3 regions of the Pseudomonas sp. NPDC087185 genome follow, and region 1 is predicted to be linked to each of the others. Evidence: predicted binding sites of a transcription regulator. Region 1 holds the regulator's gene; each other region holds the start of a gene.

Region 1 (6,958 bases):
AACGCCCACCCGCAGTTCGCCGCAGGCTTTGCCCGCCAGCTGAGCAGCCTCACCCAGGTCGAGTTCACCCCCGGCCAGAACCTGTTTGCCCTGATTGGCTCGCAGGACACCGCCGTGGCATTGTCCGGCCAGCTCAAGACCACTGCCGTGGCACTGATGAAAATCGCCAACGACCTGCGCTGGATGAACTCCGGCCCGCTCGCCGGCCTTGGCGAAATCGAATTGCAAGGCCTGCAGCCGGGTTCCTCGATCATGCCGGGCAAGGTCAACCCGGTGATCCCGGAAGCCACCGCCATGGTCGCCGCCCAGGTGATCGGCAACGACGCGACCATCGCCGTGGCCGGGCAGTCGGGCAACTTCGAGCTCAACGTGATGCTCCCGGTGATCGCCCGCAACCTGCTGGAGAGCATCGAGCTGATGGCCAATGCCAGCCGCCTGTTGGCCGACAAGGCCATCGCCAGCTTCAAGGTCAACGAGGGCAAGCTCAAGGAAGCCCTGGCGCGCAACCCGATCCTGGTTACCGCGCTGAACCCGATCATCGGCTACCTCAAGGCCGCCGAGATCGCCAAGACCGCCTACAAGCAGGGCCGGCCGATCATTGACGTGGCGCTGGAGCATACCGACCTGTCGCGCGATCAGTTGGAGGCGTTGCTGGACCCGGAAAAACTCACCGCTGGGGGCATCTGACCCGCGTCAGCGCCCAGGAGACGTGTCATGCAGCACTGGAAACGCACCACCGAGGCCGCCAACCGCCTGTTCGAACAGGGCGAGCTGGTCGATGCCCGGGAACTCTACCTGCAAGCCCTGGCCCTGGCCCAGGTGCTGTTCGAGCGCTGGCATGACGTCGACGAAGCGGTGGCGGCGTTCGTCGTCGCCCATCACAACCTGGCCGACCTGCACCTGCGCCTGAACCAGCCGCAGGAGAGCGCCGACTACTTGTGCGCCGCTCACCAGCGCCTGCTCCAGGCCAGCCAGGAAGCGCGCTTGCCGCAGGCGCTGCGTGATGCCGCGCTGCGCCACAGCGGGCGCACTTACACCCAATTGCTGAGCTTCATTGCCGAGTACGGGCAGTATCCGCGCACCGAGCGTCTGCTCAATCGCCAGGCGCCCGTGGCCAGTGAACTGGCTGCGCAGCCGGACCTGCCGCCCACAACCCAAGCTTACGGAATCCATTGATATGCCTCATACCTTGCCTGCGTTGCCTTATGCCTACGATGCGCTGGAACCGCACATCGATACCCAAACCATGGAGATCCACCACACCAAGCACCACCAGACCTACGTCAACGGCCTCAATGCCGCGGTCGAAGGCACCGAGTGGGCGCAATGGCCGGTTGAAAAGCTGGTCGCTGCGGTCACGCAGTTGCCCGAGAACCTGCGTGGCGCGGTGACCAATCATGGAGGTGGTCATGCAAACCATTCACTGTTCTGGAAAGTCATGTCGCCCAAAGGCGGCGGCCAGCCACAGGGCCTGGTGGCCAAGGCCATCGAGGCTGAGCTGGGTGGTTTCGAGGCCTTCAAGGACGCTTTCACCAAAGCTGCGCTGACCCGCTTCGGCAGCGGCTGGGCCTGGCTCAGCGTGACACCTGAGCGGAAACTCGTGGTGGAGAGCAGCGGCAACCAGGACAGCCCGCTGATGCACGGCAACACACCGATCCTCGGCCTGGACGTGTGGGAGCATGCCTACTACTTGAAGTACCAGAACCGTCGTCCGGAATACATCGGTGCCTTCTACAACGTCATCGACTGGGCGCAAGTGGAACGTCGCTATCTCGAAGCCAGCCAATGAGTCGAACCGGTATGCGCTCTGAGGTGATGTCTGTCAGCAGTGTGCGCCTGTTCCGGCTGGCGGTGGGTACGTTGCTGCTCTTGGTCGGCACGGCCTTGCTGGTGGCGCGCGGCATCGCCTGGCTGGACCTGGAACCGCGCATGCTGCGCGCCCTGGAGGGTGGCGCACTGTGCGCGCTGGGTACGGCGCTGGGCGCAGTACCGGTGCTGGTGATTCGCAACATGCCGGTGGCTCTTGCCGATACATTGCTGGGCTTTGGCGCCGGCGTGATGCTGGCGGCCACGGCCTTCTCGTTGATCATACCGGGCCTGGAGGCCGCGCAATCCATTGGCTTCAGCCCTTGGGGGGCGGGTGGCCTGATCAGTTTTGGTCTTCTGTTCGGTGCGATGTGCCTGTTTGTTGTCGACCTGAAAGTGTCAGGTGCCTCGCCCGAGGCCTTGGTCGGCAACGAAAAGCAGCCGGTGATCGCGGCGCGAATCTGGCTGTTCGTGATCGCCATCATCGCTCACAACATTCCCGAAGGCATGGCCATCGGCGTGTCGGCGGGCGGTGGCATGGCCGATGCTGACAGCCTGGCCATGGGCATTGCCTTGCAGGACGTACCTGAAGGGTTGGTCATTGCCTTAGTGCTGGCAGGGGCGGGGATGCCGCGGTTCAAGGCGTTTCTGATCGGTGCGGCATCGGGGCTGGTGGAGCCGCTGGCGGCAGTGATCTGTGCCTGGCTGGTGAATGTCGCCGAATTGCTGCTACCGCTGGGCCTGGCCTGCGCGGCAGGGGCGATGTTGCTGGTGGTGACTCAGGAAATCATCCCCGAGTCGCGCAGCAATGGGCATCACCGCTTGGCCAGCCTGGGGCTGTGCGTCGGCTTCTGCCTGATGATGGTGATGGATACGGCGATGTCGTGAACGCCCTGGGGTAGGGGTCGCATTGTTGTGTTGCTTGGAAGGGCTTACTCGCCTTCGTCGAAATAGTTGTTGATCAAGGCCACCAGTGCATCCAGCGCATCGCTGTCCTGCTCTCCCTCGGTGAGCAGGTGCACCTGGGTGCCTTTGCCTGCTGCCAGCATCATCACCGCCATGATGCTCTTGCCGTCCACCAGCTTGTCTGGTGCGCGGCCCACCCGCACCTGGCAGGGGAAGCGCCCGGCCACGCCGACGAATTTGGCGGCCGCCCGGGCATGCAGGCCCAGCTTATTGATGATGGTGATTTCGCGGGCGGGCATCGGGGCGTGGATCCTGTGGGCTAGAGGTCGCGGTGGCGGACCTGGACGTTTTTCAGTGACTGTTGCAGCAATTGGCCAAGGCGCTCGGTGATGTACACCGAACGGTGGTGACCACCGGTGCAGCCAATGGCGATGGTGACGTAGGCACGGTTGCTGGCAGCGAAGCGTGGCAGCCATTTCAGCAGGTAGCTGGAAATGTCGGTGAACATCTCTTCGACATCCGATTGCGCTGCCAGGTAATCGATGACCGGCTGTTCGAGGCCGGAATGCTCACGCAGCTCAGGCTTCCAGTAAGGATTAGGCAGGCAGCGCACGTCGAACACCAGGTCGGCATCGACCGGCATGCCGCGCTTGAAGCCGAACGATTCGACCAAAAATGCGGTGCCAGGTTCAGGCTGGTTGAGCAAGCGCAGCTTGATCGAGTCGCGTAACTGATAGAGGTTGAGGTTGGTGGTGTCGATCTTCAGGTCGGCGAGGTCGGCGATCGGGCCGAGCAGCTCGCTCTCCACGCGGATGGCTTCGGCCAGCGAGCGGTCGGCGTTGGTCAGCGGGTGGCGACGACGGGTCTCCGAGAAACGCTTGAGCAGCGTGTCTTCGTCAGCGTCGAGAAACAGCACATCACACTGGATATGGCGGCCACGTGCTTCCGCGAGCAGGTCGGGGAAGCGCGACAAGTGGCTAGGAAGGTTGCGCGCATCGATGGACACCGCCACCTTCGGTTGCTGCAACTCGGTATTGATCAGCGCGTTTTCCGCCAGTTGTGGCAGCAACCCGGCGGGCAGGTTATCGATGCAGTAGTAGCCGTTGTCTTCCAGTACATCGAGGGCGGTACTTTTGCCGGAGCCGGACCGGCCGCTGACGATGATCAGGCGCATGTTCAGTGCTCGTTCTGTACGTCCAGGACAACCTGGTACAGGGCCTCGCTGCTGGCGGCGCCACGCAGCCGATCGCGAACCTCCTTGCGATCGAGCATGCTGGCAATTTGGCGCAGCAATTCGAGATGGGCGTCGGTGGCGGCCTCTGGCACCAGCAGGACGAACAGCAGGTCGACCGGCGCGCCATCGATGGCGTCATAGTCGATCGGGGCGTCCAGGTGCAGGAGGGCGCTGACAGGTGCAGTACATCCTTCGATCCGGCAATGGGGAATGGCAATGCCATTGCCGAAACCGGTGGAGCCGAGCTTTTCACGAGCGATCAGCTTTTCGAAGACGTCTTGCATCGCAAGCTCAGGTACTTGCTCGGCAATGAGGTTGGCGACCTTTTCGAGGGCGCGCTTCTTACTGCCGCCCGGCACGTTCACCAAGGAACGGCCGGGGGTCAGGATGGTTTCAAGTCGGATCATGGATGAGGGGGATCAGCGGGCTGCTGCACCTTGCAGCAGACTTTGCTGTTTTTCCTTGTGTTTTTTCAGTTGGCGGTCGAGCTTGTCGGCCAAGGCGTCGATCGCTGCATACATGTCTTCGTGTTCGGCGTTGGCAACCACTTCTCCGCCAGGAATCTGCACGGTCGCTTCGACCTTCTGCTGCAGCTTCTCGACTTTCATGATGACCTGCACGTTGGTGATCTTGTCGAAGTGACTCTCCACGCGGGCCAGCTTTTCAAGCACATAATCGCGCAGCGGTTGGGTGACTTCTACATGCTGTCCACTGATATTGACTTGCATACAGCTTCTCCTTTGTTGCCCGTGCATAAAGAGGCAGGTCTTGCACCTGCCCCACAAACGCTGTGGCACATCTCAGGCGCTACATCAGTCGCTTGCGCTCGCTCGACGGTGCGATGCCGAGGGACTCGCGGTACTTGGCGACGGTGCGACGGGCTACCTGGATGCCTTGTGCCTCCAGTAAACCAGCGATCTTGCTGTCACTCAATGGCTTTTTCTGATTTTCCGCCGCAACCAGTTTCTTGATGATCGCGCGGATCGCCGTGGACGAGCATTCTCCGCCTTCGGCGGTGCTGACGTGGCTCGAGAAAAAGTATTTCAGTTCGTAGATGCCGCGGGGCGTGTGCATGAATTTCTGCGTGGTCACCCGCGAAATGGTCGACTCGTGCATGCCCACCGCCTCGGCGATGTCGTGCAGCACCAGGGGTTTCATCGCCTCGTCACCGTGGTCGAGGAAGCCGCGCTGATGCTCGACGATTTGCGTGGCCACCTTCATCAGGGTTTCGTTGCGGCTTTGCAGGCTCTTGATGAACCAGCGCGCTTCCTGCAGCTGGTTGCGCATGAAGGTGTTGTCGGCGCTGGTATCGGCGCGACGGACGAAGCCTGCGTACTGCGGGTTGACCCGTAGGCGCGGGATCGCTTCCTGGTTGAGCTCGACCAGCCAGCGCTCGCTGTCCTTGCGCACGATGACGTCTGGCACTACGTATTCAGGCTCGCTGGACTCGATCTGCGAGCCCGGGCGGGGGTTGAGGCTCTGTACCAGTTCGATGACCTGGCGCAGTTCGTCTTCCTTGAGCTTCATGCGGCGCATCAGCTGGCTGTAGTCGCGCCCACCCAGCAGGTCGATGAAGTCGCTGACCAGGCGCTTGGCCTCGGCCATCCAGGGGGTGCTGGCCGGCAGCTGGCGCAGCTGCAGCATCAGGCATTCGCCCAGGTTGCGCGCGGCAATGCCGGCCGGCTCGAACTGCTGGATGCGGTGCAGCACCGCTTCGACTTCGTCGAGCTCGATATCCAGCTCCGGGTCAAAGCCTGCGCAGATTTCTTCGAGGGTATCTTCCAGGTAGCCCTGGCCGTTGATGCTGTCGATCAGGGTGACGGCGATCAGGCGGTCGGTATCGGACATCGGCGCCAGGTTCAGCTGCCACAGCAGGTGGCTTTGCAGGCTCTCACCGGCCGATGTGCGGGTGGTGAAGTCCCACTCGTCGTCATCATTGCTCGGCAGGCTGCTGGCGCTGGTCTGGTAGATGTCTTCCCAGGCCGTGTCGACCGGAAGCTCATTGGGAATTCGCTCGCTCCACTCACCGTCTTCCAGGTTATCAGCACTGGCGGTGCTTTCCTGGAAGCTGTTGTCCTGCACTTCGGCGGCCGGCTTGTTCTCGGCGTTGTCCGCCATCGGGTCGCTGTTGTCGAAGTCGTCGCCGTCTTCCTGACGTTCGAGCATCGGATTGGACTCCAGCGCTTCCTGGATTTCCTGCTGAAGGTCCAGGGTGGAGAGCTGAAGTAGGCGGATGGCCTGTTGCAACTGAGGGGTCATCGTCAGTTGCTGGCCCATTTTTAGGACGAGCGATGGTTTCATGGCTGGGGCTTAATACCTTGTTCGCCGGCGCGCATGCGCCATCCACTACACGAGGGCGCCGGAGCGCCAAATTCAAGCAAGTTTTATGCCTTAAATTGTAGCGTTTGCCTAGAGCGCTGTAACAACTTAAGCCCCTTCAAGGCGGCAAAACAGTGCTCCAGGCACGTCCCAGGATCAGAGTCGGAACTCGTGGCCCAGGTAAACTTCCTTGACCAACTCATTGGCCAGGATGGTCTGTGCATCGCCTTCGGCGATCAGCTGGCCATCGTTGACGATGTAGGCGGTTTCGCAGATATCCAAGGTCTCGCGGACGTTGTGGTCGGTGATCAGTACACCGATGCCCTTGGCCTTGAGGTGGTGGATGATCTGCTTGATGTCGCCGACCGAAATCGGGTCGACACCGGCAAAGGGTTCGTCCAGCAGGATGAACTTCGGTGCGGTTGCCAAGGCACGCGCGATCTCGACGCGGCGGCGCTCGCCACCGGACAGGCTCATGCCGAGGTTGTCGCGGATGTGGCTGATGTGGAATTCCTGCAGCAGGCTTTCCAGTTCCTTGCGACGGCCTTCACGGTCGAGTTCCTTGCGGGTCTCGAGGATGGCCATGATGTTGTCGGCCACCGACAGCTTGCGGAAGATCGAGGCTTCCTGCGGCAGGTAGCCGATACCGGCGCGTGCACGGCCGTGCATGGGCTGGTGGCTGACATCGAGGTT
Region 2 (6,958 bases), on a different contig from region 1:
ACGGCCTTGAGGGTGAGCAGCTCGGGGTCACCAGGGCCGGCACCGACCAGCCAGACTTTCGCATTCATCAGGGTTTCCTCATCGGCAAGGTGGGCTCAGCCCTTGAGCAGGCAGAGCAGCAGTATCAGGTTGAGCACCAGGGACAGCAGGGCCAGCGTGCGCCAGACCTTCAGTGGCTCGCGTTCGAGCAGGGGGCGAGGCAGGCTGCCCTGCGCCTGGCGGTCGCCGCGTTCGAGCAGCAGTAGCCACTGCTCTGCGGTTTCAAAGCGCTGCGCCGGGTCTGCCGCCACGGCTTGCTGCAGGTTGTGCTGCAGCCATTCGGGCAAGTCGGGGCGATAGCGCGCTGCATTCAACGGCTGGCCAAAGCGCGGGCGTTGGAAGGCCTCGACTTCGCCGTAGGGGTAGTGCCCGGTCAGCAGGTGGTAGAGCGTGACGCCTGCGGCGTACAAGTCCTGGCGTGGGCTTGGCGGCTGCCCTTCGAACGCTTCCGGGGCGATGAACGAAGGTGTGCCCGGCAGATCATGCTGCTGGTCTTGCGACAAGCCTGGGCAGTACGCCAGGCCGAAGTCCAGCAGGCGCAACTGGCCGTCGTCGCCCAGGTGCAGGTTGTCGGGTTTGATGTCGCGGTGCAGCAGGTTGCGCCGGTGCAGTACGCCAACGGCCTGCAGCAGCTGGCGCGCCACCTCCAGCCACTGGGCCAGCGGCAGCGGGCCTTGCTCGGCGACGTGCGCGGCCAGCGTGCGGCCCTTGTGCTCGCGCATGACGTAGTAAAGGTGTTGGCGCTGGCTGGCGGCGTGCAGCTCGGGGAAGTGGCGGCCGGCAACCCGGCGCAGGAACCATTCTTCGAGCAGCAACGCTTGTGCCGCCCCCAGTTCGTGTTCGCGTTCTGCGGGCAAGGTTTTCAGCAGCCAGGGCTGGCCCAGGCCATCGCGCACGCGGTAGAGCAGCGACTGGCGGCTGTGTGCCAGGCGCGTTTCGACCTGCCAGCCGTCGATCACCTGGCCGTCGCGCAGCCCGCCAGGCAGCGGCCATTGCTGCAATTGCACCAGGGTGTCGCCAAGGTTGGCCGGGCCGAGCTGCTCGACCCGCACCAGCAAGGCGCTGGCGTTGTCCTGGCTGCCATTGTGATGGGCGCTGGCGACCAGGGTGTCGGCGGCCAGTTGCAGGTCGGGCTGCTCGCGCAGCACGGCCTGAATGTGTTGGTCGCCCAGGCTGGCCCAGACCCCGTCGCTGACCAGCAGGTAGCATTCACCGGGCTGCAACTCGCCGTCCAGATAGTCGACCAGCAGGTGTTGGTCCAGGCCCAGCGCCCGTTTGAGCACGTGCTGCATGCCGGGTTGGTCCCAGACATGGTCTTCGCTCAGGCATTGCAGGCGGTCGGCGTGCCAGCGGTAGGCGCGGCAGTCGCCTACATGGGCAAGCGTGAAGCGGCGCCCGCGCAGCACCAGGGCGCTGAGGGTGGTCAACAGCGGTTGGCTGCCCTGTGCGCGCAGCCAGCGATTCTGCGCCAACAGCAGGCGGTCCAGGGCCTGGGCCACGCCCCAGGTGGCGGGCGTGGCGTAGTAGTCCATGGCCAGCGCCTGCAGGCTGGCGCGTGCCGCCAGGCCGCCGTCGGCGCACTGGCTGACGCCGTCGGCCAAGGCAAACAGGTAGCCCTTGCTGGCGGCCAGCTCCGGCGCCGGGGTGACCAGGCGCAGAGCGTCCTGGTTTTCGGCGCGTGGCCCGGTGGCACTGGCTTGGGCGAAACTCAGTTGCAGGCTCATCGGTGTGCCTCAGACCCGCGCTGCGGTGACCGCCGCCGAGCCCCAGGTGGTGCGCCAGCGTTGTTTGACCCCGTGCAGGCCGAACCATGCCAGCAGGCCGAGGCTGGCGAACAGCCACAGGCCGAGCTGATAGTCGCCGGTGTGCTGCTTGATGGTGCCCAGGCCGGCGGCCAACAGGAAGCCACCAATGCCACCGGCCATGCCGATCAGCCCGGTCATCACGCCGATCTCCTGGCGGAAGCGTTGCGGCACCAGCTGGAACACCGCGCCGTTGCCGGCACCCAGGCCGAGCATGGCGCTGACGAACAGGGCCAGGGCTGCGGCGGCGCTTGGCAGGTTGAAGCCGACGGCGGCGATGCAGATGGCGGCCACGCTGTACATGCCCAGCAGGGTGCGGATACCGCCGAAGCGGTCGGCCAGGGCGCCGCCCAGTGGACGCATCAGGCTGCCGGCAAAGACGCAGGCGGCGGTGTAATAGCCGGCGGTGATCGGACTAAGCCCGTACTGGTCGCTGAAATAGCCCGGCAGGGCGCTGGCCAGGCCGATGAAGCCGCCGAAGGTGACACTGTAGAAGAACATGAACCACCAGCTGTCACGATCACCCAGCGCCTTGAGGTAATCGGCCATGGCCTTGGGCTTGGGCCGTTGTGGTGCATTGCGTGCGAGCAGGGCGAACAGCACCAGGGTCAGCACCAGCGGGATCACGGCGAAGCCGAACACGTTGTTCCAGCCAAAGCCTGCGGCCAGCACCGGGGCCAGCAGGGCGGCGAAGACGGTGCCGGAATTGCCCGCACCGGCAATGCCCATGGCCTTGCCCTGGTGCTGCGGCGGATACCATTGCGAGGCGAGTGGCAGCGACACGGCGAACGATGCGCCGGCAACGCCGAGGAAGACACCCAGCAGCAGCGCTTGCTCATACGTGTGCACACCCATGTACCAGGCACCCGCCAGGGCCACGATGACGATCACCTGGCCAATCAGGCCGGCGGTCTTCGGTGAAAGGCGGTCGACCAGCAGGCCCATGACGAACCGCAACACCGCGCCAGCAAGGATCGGGGTGGCAACCATCAGGCCGCGCTGCTGCGCGCTCAGTTGCAGGTCGGCGGCGATCTGCACCGCCAGCGGGCCAAGCAGGTACCAGACCATGAAGCTCAGGTCGAAATACAGGAACGCGGCGAACAGCGTGGGCACATGCCCGGATTTCCAGAAGCTGGTACTCATCGAACACCTCACTCGGCAATGCAACGGAAACGAAAAGACGCCGCTACCCGGTCCACTGGCGTGGAGGGGAGAGCGACGTCTTTGTCGGGGTTAGTGGGGCAACCGCCGTTGGCTACCGGTAGCGTTTATTGAGCAAAAGCTGGGCCAACATTTGCGGTCGTCGACTCACCCCAGCATCTCGTGCATGGCAATGATCTGCTCGGCCACCTGGATCAGCTTCTGCTGGCGGCTCATGGCCTGACGGCGCATCAGGGTATAGGCCTGTTCTTCATTGCAGTCCTTCATCTTCATCAGCAACCCTTTGGCCTGCTCGATGCGCTTGCGCTCGGCCAGCTGCAGGTCGCGCGCCTGCAGTTGGGCCTTGAGCGCCTGGTCGCTTTCGAAGCGGGCCATGGCCACGTCGAGGATCGGTTGCAGCCGGGCGGCATGGATGCCTTCGACGATGTAGGCGCTGACCCCGGCCTGGATTGCCTGGCGCATGACCCCGGGGTCATGCTCGTCGGTGAACAGCACGATTGGCCTCGGTTGATCGCGGCTGACCATCACCACCTGTTCCATCACATCGCGGTCGGGTGAGTCGGTATCGATCAGCACCACGTCCGGGTGCACCGTTTCGACGCAGGCGGGCAGGTCGATGGTCAGGTCTGGCGCTTCGATCACCTCGAAGCCAGCTTCGCGCAGCGCCGCCTTGAGGCGGCCAAGCTTGTTGTGGGTGTCGTCGATCAGCAGGATGCGCAGCATGGTGGTGACCCTCACAGACCGATACGGGCATCGGGCGTATCGCCCAAGGCATGCAGGCTAAAGCTGCGCGCATAGCCATGCGGATCGCTGCCGTCCCAGCGGCGGCCGTCGATCAGCAGGCTGCTGCGCATGGCGTGCGCAGGGCAAGGGACTTCCAGCGCGTCGGCGGCCTCGCGGTACAGCGCCAGCTGCTGCACCTGGCCGGCCACGCCGAGGTAGTCGGGGTCGTCGCGCAGCAGGCCCCAGCGGCGGAACTGGGTCATGAACCACATGCCGTCGGAAAGGTAGGGCACAGTGGCCCGGCCCTGGTCGAAGAGGCGCAGGGCGTGATGGTCCTGCCAGTGGTGACCAAGGCCGTCCTGATAGGCACCGAGCAGGCGCGGTTCGACGGTTTCAACCGGCGTATCCAGGTAGGCGCTGCCGCTTAGCAGTTGCGCGGTACTGCGGCGGTTTTCCTGGCTTTGTTCGATGAAACGGCTGGCGGCGAGGATGGCTTTGATCAGTGCGCGGGCGCTGTTGGGGTACTGTTCGGCAAAACTGCGGGCACAGGCCAGGACCTTTTCCGGGTGGTCGGGCCAGATCGACTGGCTGGTGGCCAAGGTGAAGCCCTGGCCCTGGGCCACGGCAGCGGCGGCCCAGGGCTCACCGACACAAAAGCCATCGATACGGCCGGCCTGGATATGCGCGGCCATCTGTGCCGGCGGCACCACCACGCTGTTGACGTCGTGCAAAGGGTGGATGCCCTGGCTGGCCAGCCAGTAATACAGCCACATGGCATGGGTGCCGGTGGGGAAGGTCTGGGCGAAGGTCAGTCTCGCACCATGCTGGTGCACCAGGCGTACCAGTGCTTCAGGGCTGGTCACGCCCTTGCGCTGCAGGGCGGGGGACAGGTTGATGGCCTGTGCATTCTGGTTCAGCCCCATGAGCACGGCCATGTCGCTGGCCGGCACGCCGCCAATGCCAAGGTGCACGGCATAGACCAGGCCATACAGGCAATGCGCGGCATCCAGCTCGCCGCTGGCCAGTTTGTCGCGCAGGCTGGCCCAGGAGCCCTGGCGCTTGAGGTTGAGGGTCAGGCCATGTTGCTGGGCGAAGCCCTGAGTGGCGGCAACCACCACCGAGGCGCAGTCGGTCAGGGCCATGAAGCCGATATCGAGGCTGGGTTTTTCCGGCGCGTCGCTGCCGTTCACCCATGCCAGGGCTGATGTATTCACGTAGATCCTCGCCTGTACGGATTAGGCAGTGTGCAGGCGATATAGCAACCCATGTGCCAAGGCCCTGTCATGGCGCGCGCGCGCTGGCTATAATCGCACCCTCACTCCCGCCCGAGCCTTGCCCGCCCATGTATACCCTGGCCCGCCAGCTGCTGTTCAAGCTTTCCCCGGAAACCTCCCATGACCTGTCACTGGACCTGATCGGCGCCGGGGGCCGCCTCGGGCTCAATGGCGTGCTGTGCAAGCAGCCGGCTGCGCTGCCGGTGAGCGTGATGGGCTTGAACTTCGCCAACCCGGTTGGCTTGGCTGCCGGCCTGGACAAGAATGGCGCGGCCATCGACGGCTTTGCCCAGCTGGGTTTCGGTTTCGTCGAGATCGGCACCGTGACGCCGCGTCCGCAGCCAGGCAACCCGAAGCCGCGGTTGTTCCGTCTGCCCGAGGCAACGGCGATCATCAACCGCATGGGCTTCAACAACCTGGGTGTCGATCATCTTCTTCAGCGGGTACGTGCTTCGCGTTATGACGGCGTGCTGGGCATCAACATCGGCAAGAACTTCGACACCCCGGTAGAGCGCGCAGTCGATGACTACCTGATCTGCCTGAACAAGGTCTACACCGAGGCCAGCTACATCACCGTCAACATCAGCTCGCCGAACACCCCGGGCCTGCGCAGCCTGCAGTTCGGCGACTCGCTCAAGCAACTGCTTGATGCGCTGGCCGAGCGCCGCGAGCAGCTGGCCGGCGAGCATGGCAAGCGTGTGCCGCTGGCGATCAAGATCGCGCCAGACATGAGCGATGAAGAAACCGCGCTGGTGGCGGCAACGCTGATGGAGTCGGGGATGGATGGGGTCATCGCCACCAACACCACGATGGGCCGTGAAGGCGTCGAAAGCCTGCCGCATGGTGGTGAAGCGGGTGGCTTGTCGGGCGCGCCGGTGCTGCAGAAGAGCACGCATATCGTCAAGGTGCTGGCGGCCGAGCTGGGTGGCAAGATGCCGATCATCGCCGCAGGTGGCATTACCGAAGGCCGACATGCGGCTGAGAAGATCGCCGCCGGGGCAAGCCTGGTGCAGATCTATTCCGGTTTCATCTACCAAGGGCCGGCACTGATCCGTGAAGCGGTGGATGCCATCGCGGCCATGCCGCGTGCATAATAGACGGGCATAAAAAAGGGCCCCATCAAGGGGCCCCTGGGCCGTGGCCCGCCGCCCGGATGGGGCGTGCATGGTAACTCGAATTCAGTGTCCTCGATCAGCCAACGGCGTGATTTTCGTTGAGTCTATGGATGCCAGCGGTGCCAGTCATTCCGTCCCAGTTATCACCGCGACCTTCTCGCCAGCCGTTAATCCAGGCTTGGCGAACAGAAGGAAGATTGAAAGGGCAAAGTTCGCGGGATTTGCCGGTGACCCCGTATTGGTAGCCACGTGAATATGCTCTTTCCAACGGATCACGCTTAAGTCTTCTCATAGGGTGTTGCCCTCACTTGTTGACTGTAATGTCCCGTCGGCCTCTCCGAGGCCGGGCAGAGTCTTTCTGCCGGTTTGCGCCCGCTGCCGGCGTGGCGGGCTGAAGGTGCCGCCTCGTTGCGAAGCGGCCTGAGACCAGTTCTAACGAATGCAGGTCACCGAGGGAATGATCGATTTGTCATAAGCACGTAACGTTTCCAAGGGTGAGGGGATAAGTAAATAAATGCGACTCAACCTTGTTTGGCGTTGAGCCCGCTATGATCGGGGTTTGCCCAACCCTTGACGTCATTTCGCCAGCGTTGCTGCGAGGTGACAGAAATAATTGGTAATGCGACGAAGGGTCACATCAGACCCGAAGTTGCCAGAAATTTTTTGCACTGCCTGATGATCTAAGCTGTTTCTGCCACTGGCGAGAGCAGATCGATCAGGCGGCCCGGCCCGTCCGCTGCGCACATTGCGCGCAGGGGCGGCCACTCGGACGCTTGCTGGAAGGGCGTTCGGGCAAACATCGGCGGGGCGATGCGTCGCCTCGTCACTTAAATAGCCCAAGGCT
Region 3 (6,958 bases), 580 kb from region 1:
CATCTCGTCCAGTGCCAGGGTGTTGCTGTCACGGTCCACATGAACCACGTAGCTCTGGAACCGCTGGCTGCGCTCATGGAAGGTGATGATCAGTGGGTCGTGGCTTTCCTGCAGCTGGCGCAGGTTGGCCGCGATCTCCAAAGGAGTGTTCAGCACCTTTGGTGGCTGCGGCGCATCGGTTTCATTGAACACGGGTTATCAATCTCCAGGCAAAAACGACACACGCAAGTAACGGCATTTTGCCAGTATGTTCCGTGCCTTGATACAACTAATCACACTTGGCTGAGCGCCCGGGGCTTGGCCAGTGGTGAGGTGGCGCCACGGCTGTCATAGAGCGACGGCGAATCGCCGCCCATGAGGATTCTGATCTGGTTGGCCGTGACGTGCTGCTGCACCTGGATGATCCGGCCGTTGGTCTCGTTGACCTTCTGGCAGGCGTCCATCAACTGGGTCAGTACATCGAGCTGTTGCATGATCACTTCACCGTTTGGCGATTGCGCAGCCACAGCCTGCACCCCGGCACGGTCGGCGCTGAGGCCGAGGCTGGTGAGCAGGTTGTTGCGGCGGATGCCTTGCTGCTCGAGCAGGACGATCAGCGACTGCTTGCGGGCCAGGATGCCCTCCAGCGGCGTCATGTCGCGGCCGTGCAGGGCGACTGCCTCCTGCTGAAGCAGGTCGAGCAGTTCCTGGGTCGGGGCGATGTCGTCTTCGATCAGTTGCAGCAATGTGATGTCGTGCATGGCTAACTCTTGGCTTTTATAGCGTCCGTGAAGTCAGCGCGCCGAACGGTCAGCGCTGGGCTTCGAAATCGAGCAGTTTGCTGGCGACCCGGCCGGCATCGACCTGGTAGCTGCCATCTGCGATCGCCTGTTTCAACTGCGCCACGCGGGCATTGTCGACAACGGGCTGGTCGCGCAGCTTGTCGCTGATCTTCTGCAACTGCTGGGCCTCTTGGCTGAGATGTACTGCTTCTCCGCTGGCGCTGGCGCTTTTCGGCGCGTCACTGGTTTCGCCGGGTTTGTCGGCGTTGCCTGGCGCGGCAGTGCCGCGAACGCCGCCTGTGATGGACGGAGAGTTATTCAAACGACTGAAGTCGATGACCATGATCAGAAACCTCTGGGTATTTGGACGCTTGCCTTGTTTTCGGCCATCCCGAAAGAAACTTTAGGCACAAATGCATAGCCGCCTGTCGGCAAGCCCGCGAACCCGTTTCTGGCACAGTTTAGGAAAAGCAGTTGCACACCGCCAGCTCAAATTACATGGCAACCTCGACCTGTCCGGGGCCCGTGACCCGGGCCTTCACCACCCGTTGCGAATTGAGGTTGCGCACCCGGATCTGCTCGCCCTGGCCGCCCTTGCTCAAGGCCTCGCCGGGCATGCGCACGCTGAGGCTGCCGCTGCGGGCGGTGATCACCACATGGTCGCCCTTGCGCACCACTTCGGCCTGCTCCAGGTGCTGCGGGGTGAGCACCTGGTCGATGACGGTGGGGCGCAGCATCTTCATGCCCACGGCCTGGTCCAGTTCGGTGAGAAAACCCTGGGTGAGGGTGCCAACGTCGCGTTCGCGCAGGGCCACGTCGCCTTCACCCACGATGTTCTGCCGCTTCAGTGGGCGGGTCACCACCACCACGTCGCGGAACAGCCGCACGGTTGCCGGCACGAAGATCGTCCACGGCGCGCTGCCATCGCAGCGTACCCGCACGGTCACCCGGCCCAGGGGCTGCGCCGGGCTTTCCAGCGAAGCGTCCAGCGGCTGGCTGCACAGCGGCATGCGCAGGCGCGGGTCGAGCGGGTTTACCTGGATCTCGTAGCGCCCGGCGGTCTGGGTGGTTGCCAGGTAATCCTCGACGGTGAATTCAAGAAACCCTTGGGTGACACCGATAAGCTGTTCAGGCAAGGTAACCGCGTCCGCCAGCGTACGCGCGCCGGGTGCCAGCAGGCAGAGCACGGCCAGCGAGCCGCTCAGCAGGCGCGTCAGTCGTCGGAAAATTGTCGTTTTCATGTGCATGGCGCTCAAAAAAGCAAAGCCCGTGCCGACTTGCTATCTGAGTGGCTACGAAAAGCGCTTTGAAAAGGCAGAAACCATAAGGAGTCAGGCATGGCGGGGGTAATGGATTCAGTCAACCAGCGCACACAGCTGGTTGGGCAGAATCGCCTGGAATTGCTGCTGTTCCGCCTCAATGGCGAACAGCTGTACGGGATCAACGTGTTCAAGGTCCGCGAAGTGCTGCAGTGCCCGGCGCTGACCGTGATGCCCAGATCCCATCCGGTGGTGCGCGGCGTGGCCAACATTCGCGGGGCGACCATTCCGATCCTCGACCTGTCGATGGCCACCGGTTTGCCTGGGCTCAAGGAAGAAACGCGCAACAGCTTCGTGATCATCACCGAGTACAACACCAAGACCCAGGGCTTCCTGGTGCACTCGGTCGAGCGCATCGTCAACATGAACTGGGAAGCGATCCATCCGCCACCCAAGGGCACCGGCCGCGACCACTACCTGACCGCGGTCACCCGGGTGGATAATCGCATGGTCGAAATCATCGACGTGGAAAAGGTGCTGGCCGAGGTGGCGCCATCGTCCGAGTCGGTGTCGGCCGGCGTGGTCGATGCCGAAACCCAGGACAAGGCCGTGCTGCTGCGGGTGCTGACCGTCGACGATTCGTCGGTGGCGCGCAAGCAGGTCAGCCGTTGCCTGCAGACCGTGGGTGTGGACGTGGTGGCGCTCAACGACGGCCGCCAGGCCCTGGACTACCTGCGCAAGCTGGTGGACGAGGGCAAGAAGCCGGAAGAAGAATTCCTGATGATGATTTCCGACATTGAAATGCCGGAAATGGACGGCTATACGCTGACGGCGGAGATTCGCAGCGATCCGCGCATGCAAAAGCTGCACATCTGCCTGCATACTTCGCTGTCCGGGGTATTCAACCAGGCAATGGTGAAGAAAGTCGGTGCCGATGACTTCCTGGCCAAGTTCAAGCCGGACGACCTGGCCCAGCGCGTGGTCGACCGGATCAAGGCAACGCATTGAAGCGGCCGGGGGCGCAACCCCCGGCACCAGTGATTGAAAAGAGGCCGCAGTAGTGTCTACGGGTAATTTGGATTTCGAACAGTTCCGGGTCTTCCTGGAGAAAGCCTGTGGCATCCTGCTGGGCGAGAATAAGCAGTACCTGGTCTCCAGCCGTCTCAACAAGTTGATGGAGCAGCAGGGCATCAAGAGCCTGGGTGAACTGGTGCAGCGCATCCAGGCCCAGCCGCGTGGCGGCCTGCGCGAGCAGGTGGTGGACGCGATGACGACCAACGAAACCCTGTGGTTTCGCGACACCTACCCGTTCGAAGTGCTGAAGAACAAGGTCATCCCGGAGTTCATCAAGAACAACCCGGGCCAGCGCCTGCGCATGTGGTCGGCCGCCTGCTCGTCGGGGCAGGAGCCGTACTCCATTTCGATGGCGATCGACGAGTTCGAGCGCAGCAACCTCGGCCAGTTGAAGATGGGGGCGCAGATCGTTGCCACCGACTTGTCCGGCTCGATGCTGAACAACTGCAAGACGGGCGAGTACGATAGCCTGGCAATCGCCCGCGGGCTGTCCCAGGAGCGTCTGCAGCGCTACTTCGACACCAAGGGGCCGGGGCGCTGGGCGGTCAAGCCGGCCATCCGCAGCCGCGTCGAGTTCCGCTCGTTCAACCTGCTCGACAGTTATGCGGCGCTGGGCAAGTTCGACATCGTGTTCTGCCGCAACGTGCTGATCTATTTCTCGGCACAGGTGAAGAAGGACATCCTGCTGCGTATTCACAGCACCCTTAAACCGGGTGGGTACCTGTTCCTCGGCGCCTCCGAGGCGCTCAACGGGTTGCCGGACCATTACCAGATGGTGCAGTGCAGCCCGGGCATTATCTACCAGGCCAAATAAGGCGCTGGTGAGAAGGCCGGTATCGCCAGATGCCGGCCTTTTTTTGCCCGTGCGTTTGACGTCAATTTTTTGTTTTGCCGCTTTTGCCGCCCGGCAATTGCCGCTTTCCTTTCGCCAGGCGGAAGCACTTTGCCGCTTTTCTGGCATCACCCCGCCAACGCTGCCCGCTCCAGCCCAACGTTTTCGGGCTTTCAGGATATTGGCACAGCCTTTGCTATAGCTTGGCCAAAGAGTTTCCGGTCAACCTTCGAAGGTTTCCCCGACATGAGCATCAGTTTCGACAAAGCGCTTGGCATCCATGAAAAGGCCCTGGGCTTCCGCGCCCAGCGCGCCGAAGTGCTGGCCAACAACATCGCCAACGCCGACACGCCCAACTACAAGGCGCGTGACATGGACTTCTCTTCGGTGCTCGCTGCCGAAAGCCAGAAGCAGCAAAGCACGGGTCGCTTCGCAATGGACCGTACCAACAGCCGTCACATCGAGGCTGAAGGCCTGGCAATGGCCGACGACACGCTGCAGTACCGCACGCCAACGCAGCCGTCGATCGACCAGAACACCGTGGACGCCCAGATCGAGCAATCGAACTACACGGAAAACGCCATCGGCTTCCAGGCCAGCTTCACCCTGCTCAACAGTAAATTCAAAGGGCTGGTTTCGGCCCTGCGCGGAGAATGACCATGTCCCTGTCCAGTGTCTTCAACATTGCCGGTAGCGGCATGAGTGCGCAGAACACCCGCCTCAACACTGTCGCCTCCAACATCGCCAACGCCGAGACCGTCTCGTCGAGCATCGACCAGACCTACCGTGCGCGCCACCCGGTGTTCGCCACCACGTTCCAGAATGCCCAGGCCGGCGGTAGCCAGTCGCTGTTCGAAGACCAGGGCGAAGCGGGGCAGGGTGTGCAGGTCAAGGGCATCATCGAAGACCAGAGCAACCTGGAAGCGCGCTACGAGCCGAATCACCCGGCGGCGAACAAGGACGGCTACGTCTATTACCCGAACGTCAACGTGGTCGAGGAGATGGCCGACATGATCTCCGCCAGCCGGGCGTTCCAGACCAACGCCGAGCTGATGAACACCGCCAAGAACATGATGCAGAAAGTCCTGACCCTGGGTCAGTGATAAGGAATCCAGACCATGGCAGTCGATAGCACCAGCGGTGTGAACCTCAACGACGTCCTGACCGCGTCAGGCGTCGGTGGCACCACCAAGAAGACCACCGATACCGCGTCCAAGACCGGTACCGACACGCTCGGCAAGGACGCGTTCCTGCAGTTGCTGGTCACCCAGATGCAGCACCAGAACCCGCTGGACCCGCAGGACAACGGCGAGTTCGTGGCACAGTTGGCACAGTTCAGCAGCCTCGAAGGCATCACCACGCTGAACGAATCGGTCAGCAGCATCACCAACGCCATGGCCTCGTCCCAGGCCCTGCAGGCCTCGTCGCTAGTCGGCCGCTCGGTGGTCGTGCAGAACGACAAGGCCGTGGTCGACACCGCCGAGAGCTTCAATGCGCAGTTCGTGGTACCGCAGGCGATCAGCGAAGCGAAGGTCACCATCAAGGACAAGGACGGCAACACCGTCAAGACCATCGAGCTGGGCGAGCAGAAAGCCGGTTATGCCGACTTCATCTGGGACGGCACCAACAACAGCGGCGAGAAGGTCGACCCAGGCACCTACACCTTCACCGCCAGCACCACCGTGGATGGCCAGTCGGTGCAGATGAACACGCTGCTGCCGGCCAAGGTGACCAGCGTCAGCTTCAATGCCACCGGCGAAATGGTGCTGAACCTCGCGGGTGTCGGCAAGGTTTCCCTCTCCGACGTACAAACCATCGGTATCTAAGGCCCGCTAGCGCGGCACAGGAGCGAATTCATGTCTTTCAATATCGGCCTTAGCGGTCTGTACGCAGCCAACAAGCAGCTGGACGTTACCGGCAACAACATTGCCAACGTCAACACCACCGGTTTCAAATCGTCGCGCGCCGAGTTCGCCGACGTCTACGCTGGCGCCAACCGCCTGGGCGTGGGCAAGAACCAGATCGGCAACGGTGTGCGCCTGGCGGCGGTCTCGCAGCAGTTCACCCAGGGTGACGTCAACACCACTGGCAACGTGCTGGACATGGGCATCCAGGGCCAGGGCTTCTTCGTCCTGTCCGACAACGGCTCGCGCGTCTATACCCGTGCCGGTGCCTTCCAGGCCAACAAGGATAACTTCGTGACCACTTCGGACGGCCTGCGCCTGCAAGGCTATGCCGCCGATTCGACCGGCAAGATCCAGAAAGGCGTGCTGACCGACCTGCAGATCGATACCTCGGCACTGCAGCCCAAAGCCACTAGCCTGATCGATCAGGGCATCAACCTGAACTCGTCAGCCGCCGACATTCCGCTCGAAGTCTATGACGACAGCACGCCGCCGGTGCTGGTGCCCAACAAAGTGTTCGACCCCTCTGACGAAACTACCTACACCAAGTCGTTCCCGACCAAGGTGTACGACAGTCAGGGTAACGAGCACACCATGGAGCAGTTCTACCGCAAGACCGGCACCAACGAGTGGACCATGTACACCCTGGTCGACGGCCGCAACCCGTTCGACCCAAGCTCCACCACGCCGCTGACCGGCACCATCAGCTTCAACAGCGATGGCTCGGTGAAAACCATGGCGGCCGACAACACCGGCCACCCGGCGGGTTCTTCGTTCACTGTGACCAACAACACCTTCACCCTGAACGGTTGGGTGCCTGCAGTGGAAGACTCGTCGGGTAATTGGGCGTCCAATGGTGCCATCGGCAATACCGACGGCATGAAGCTGTCGATGAACAGCACCACGTCCTACAACACCGAGACCGCGCGCATGTCGCAGTCCCAGGACGGTTACGCCACTGGCATTCTGTCGAGCCTGAGCATCGACTCCACCGGCGTGCTGTTCGCCAGCTTCAGCAACCAGCAGTCGCGTGCCATCGGCCAGGTGGCCCTGGCCAGCTTCGCCAACGAGCAGGGCCTGCAGCAGATCGGCGGCACCCGCTGGACCGAGACCTACACGTCGGGCATC

The links. The regulator sigma-54, encoded in region 1, starts transcription at its own class of promoters, with help from an activator protein. The targets are predictions, from matches to a motif close to ANTGGCATNNANNTTGCTNT.
Region 2: the regulator sigma-54 is predicted to act here: its motif matches at 4,981-5,000, upstream of ACIPIJ_RS05885 (CmpA/NrtA family ABC transporter substrate-binding protein).
Region 3: the regulator sigma-54 is predicted to act here: its motif matches at 4,107-4,126, upstream of flgB (flagellar basal body rod protein FlgB).

What each region holds. Positions count from the first base shown of each region.
Region 1 covers NZ_JBIUZK010000001.1:771,964-778,921, reverse strand. The annotation lists gene ACIPIJ_RS03800 (class II fumarate hydratase) at 1-687, shown strand, start outside; gene ACIPIJ_RS03795 (hypothetical protein) at 715-1,176, shown strand; gene ACIPIJ_RS03790 (superoxide dismutase) at 1,178-1,789, shown strand; gene ACIPIJ_RS03785 (ZIP family metal transporter) at 1,801-2,694, shown strand; gene ACIPIJ_RS03780 (HPr family phosphocarrier protein) at 2,739-3,011, opposite strand; gene rapZ (RNase adapter RapZ) at 3,032-3,886, opposite strand; gene ptsN (PTS IIA-like nitrogen regulatory protein PtsN) at 3,889-4,353, opposite strand; gene hpf (ribosome hibernation-promoting factor, HPF/YfiA family) at 4,366-4,674, opposite strand; gene ACIPIJ_RS03760 (RNA polymerase factor sigma-54) at 4,754-6,247, opposite strand; gene lptB (LPS export ABC transporter ATP-binding protein) at 6,422-6,958, opposite strand, start outside.
Region 2 covers NZ_JBIUZK010000002.1:126,088-133,045, forward strand. The annotation lists gene cobA (uroporphyrinogen-III C-methyltransferase) at 1-68, opposite strand, end outside; gene ACIPIJ_RS05870 (protein kinase) at 96-1,763, opposite strand; gene ACIPIJ_RS05875 (nitrate/nitrite transporter) at 1,773-2,984, opposite strand; gene ACIPIJ_RS05880 (ANTAR domain-containing response regulator) at 3,150-3,725, opposite strand; gene ACIPIJ_RS05885 (CmpA/NrtA family ABC transporter substrate-binding protein) at 3,737-4,939, opposite strand; gene ACIPIJ_RS05890 (quinone-dependent dihydroorotate dehydrogenase) at 5,068-6,093, shown strand; gene rmf (ribosome modulation factor) at 6,191-6,406, opposite strand.
Region 3 covers NZ_JBIUZK010000001.1:195,465-202,422, reverse strand. The annotation lists gene ACIPIJ_RS00875 (flagellar brake protein) at 1-192, opposite strand, end outside; gene ACIPIJ_RS00870 (flagella synthesis protein FlgN) at 273-740, opposite strand; gene flgM (flagellar biosynthesis anti-sigma factor FlgM) at 790-1,104, opposite strand; gene flgA (flagellar basal body P-ring formation chaperone FlgA) at 1,256-2,008, opposite strand; gene ACIPIJ_RS00855 (chemotaxis protein CheV) at 2,099-3,028, shown strand; gene cheR (protein-glutamate O-methyltransferase CheR) at 3,081-3,908, shown strand; gene flgB (flagellar basal body rod protein FlgB) at 4,173-4,583, shown strand; gene flgC (flagellar basal body rod protein FlgC) at 4,586-5,029, shown strand; gene flgD (flagellar hook assembly protein FlgD) at 5,045-5,752, shown strand; gene flgE (flagellar hook protein FlgE) at 5,783-6,958, shown strand, end outside.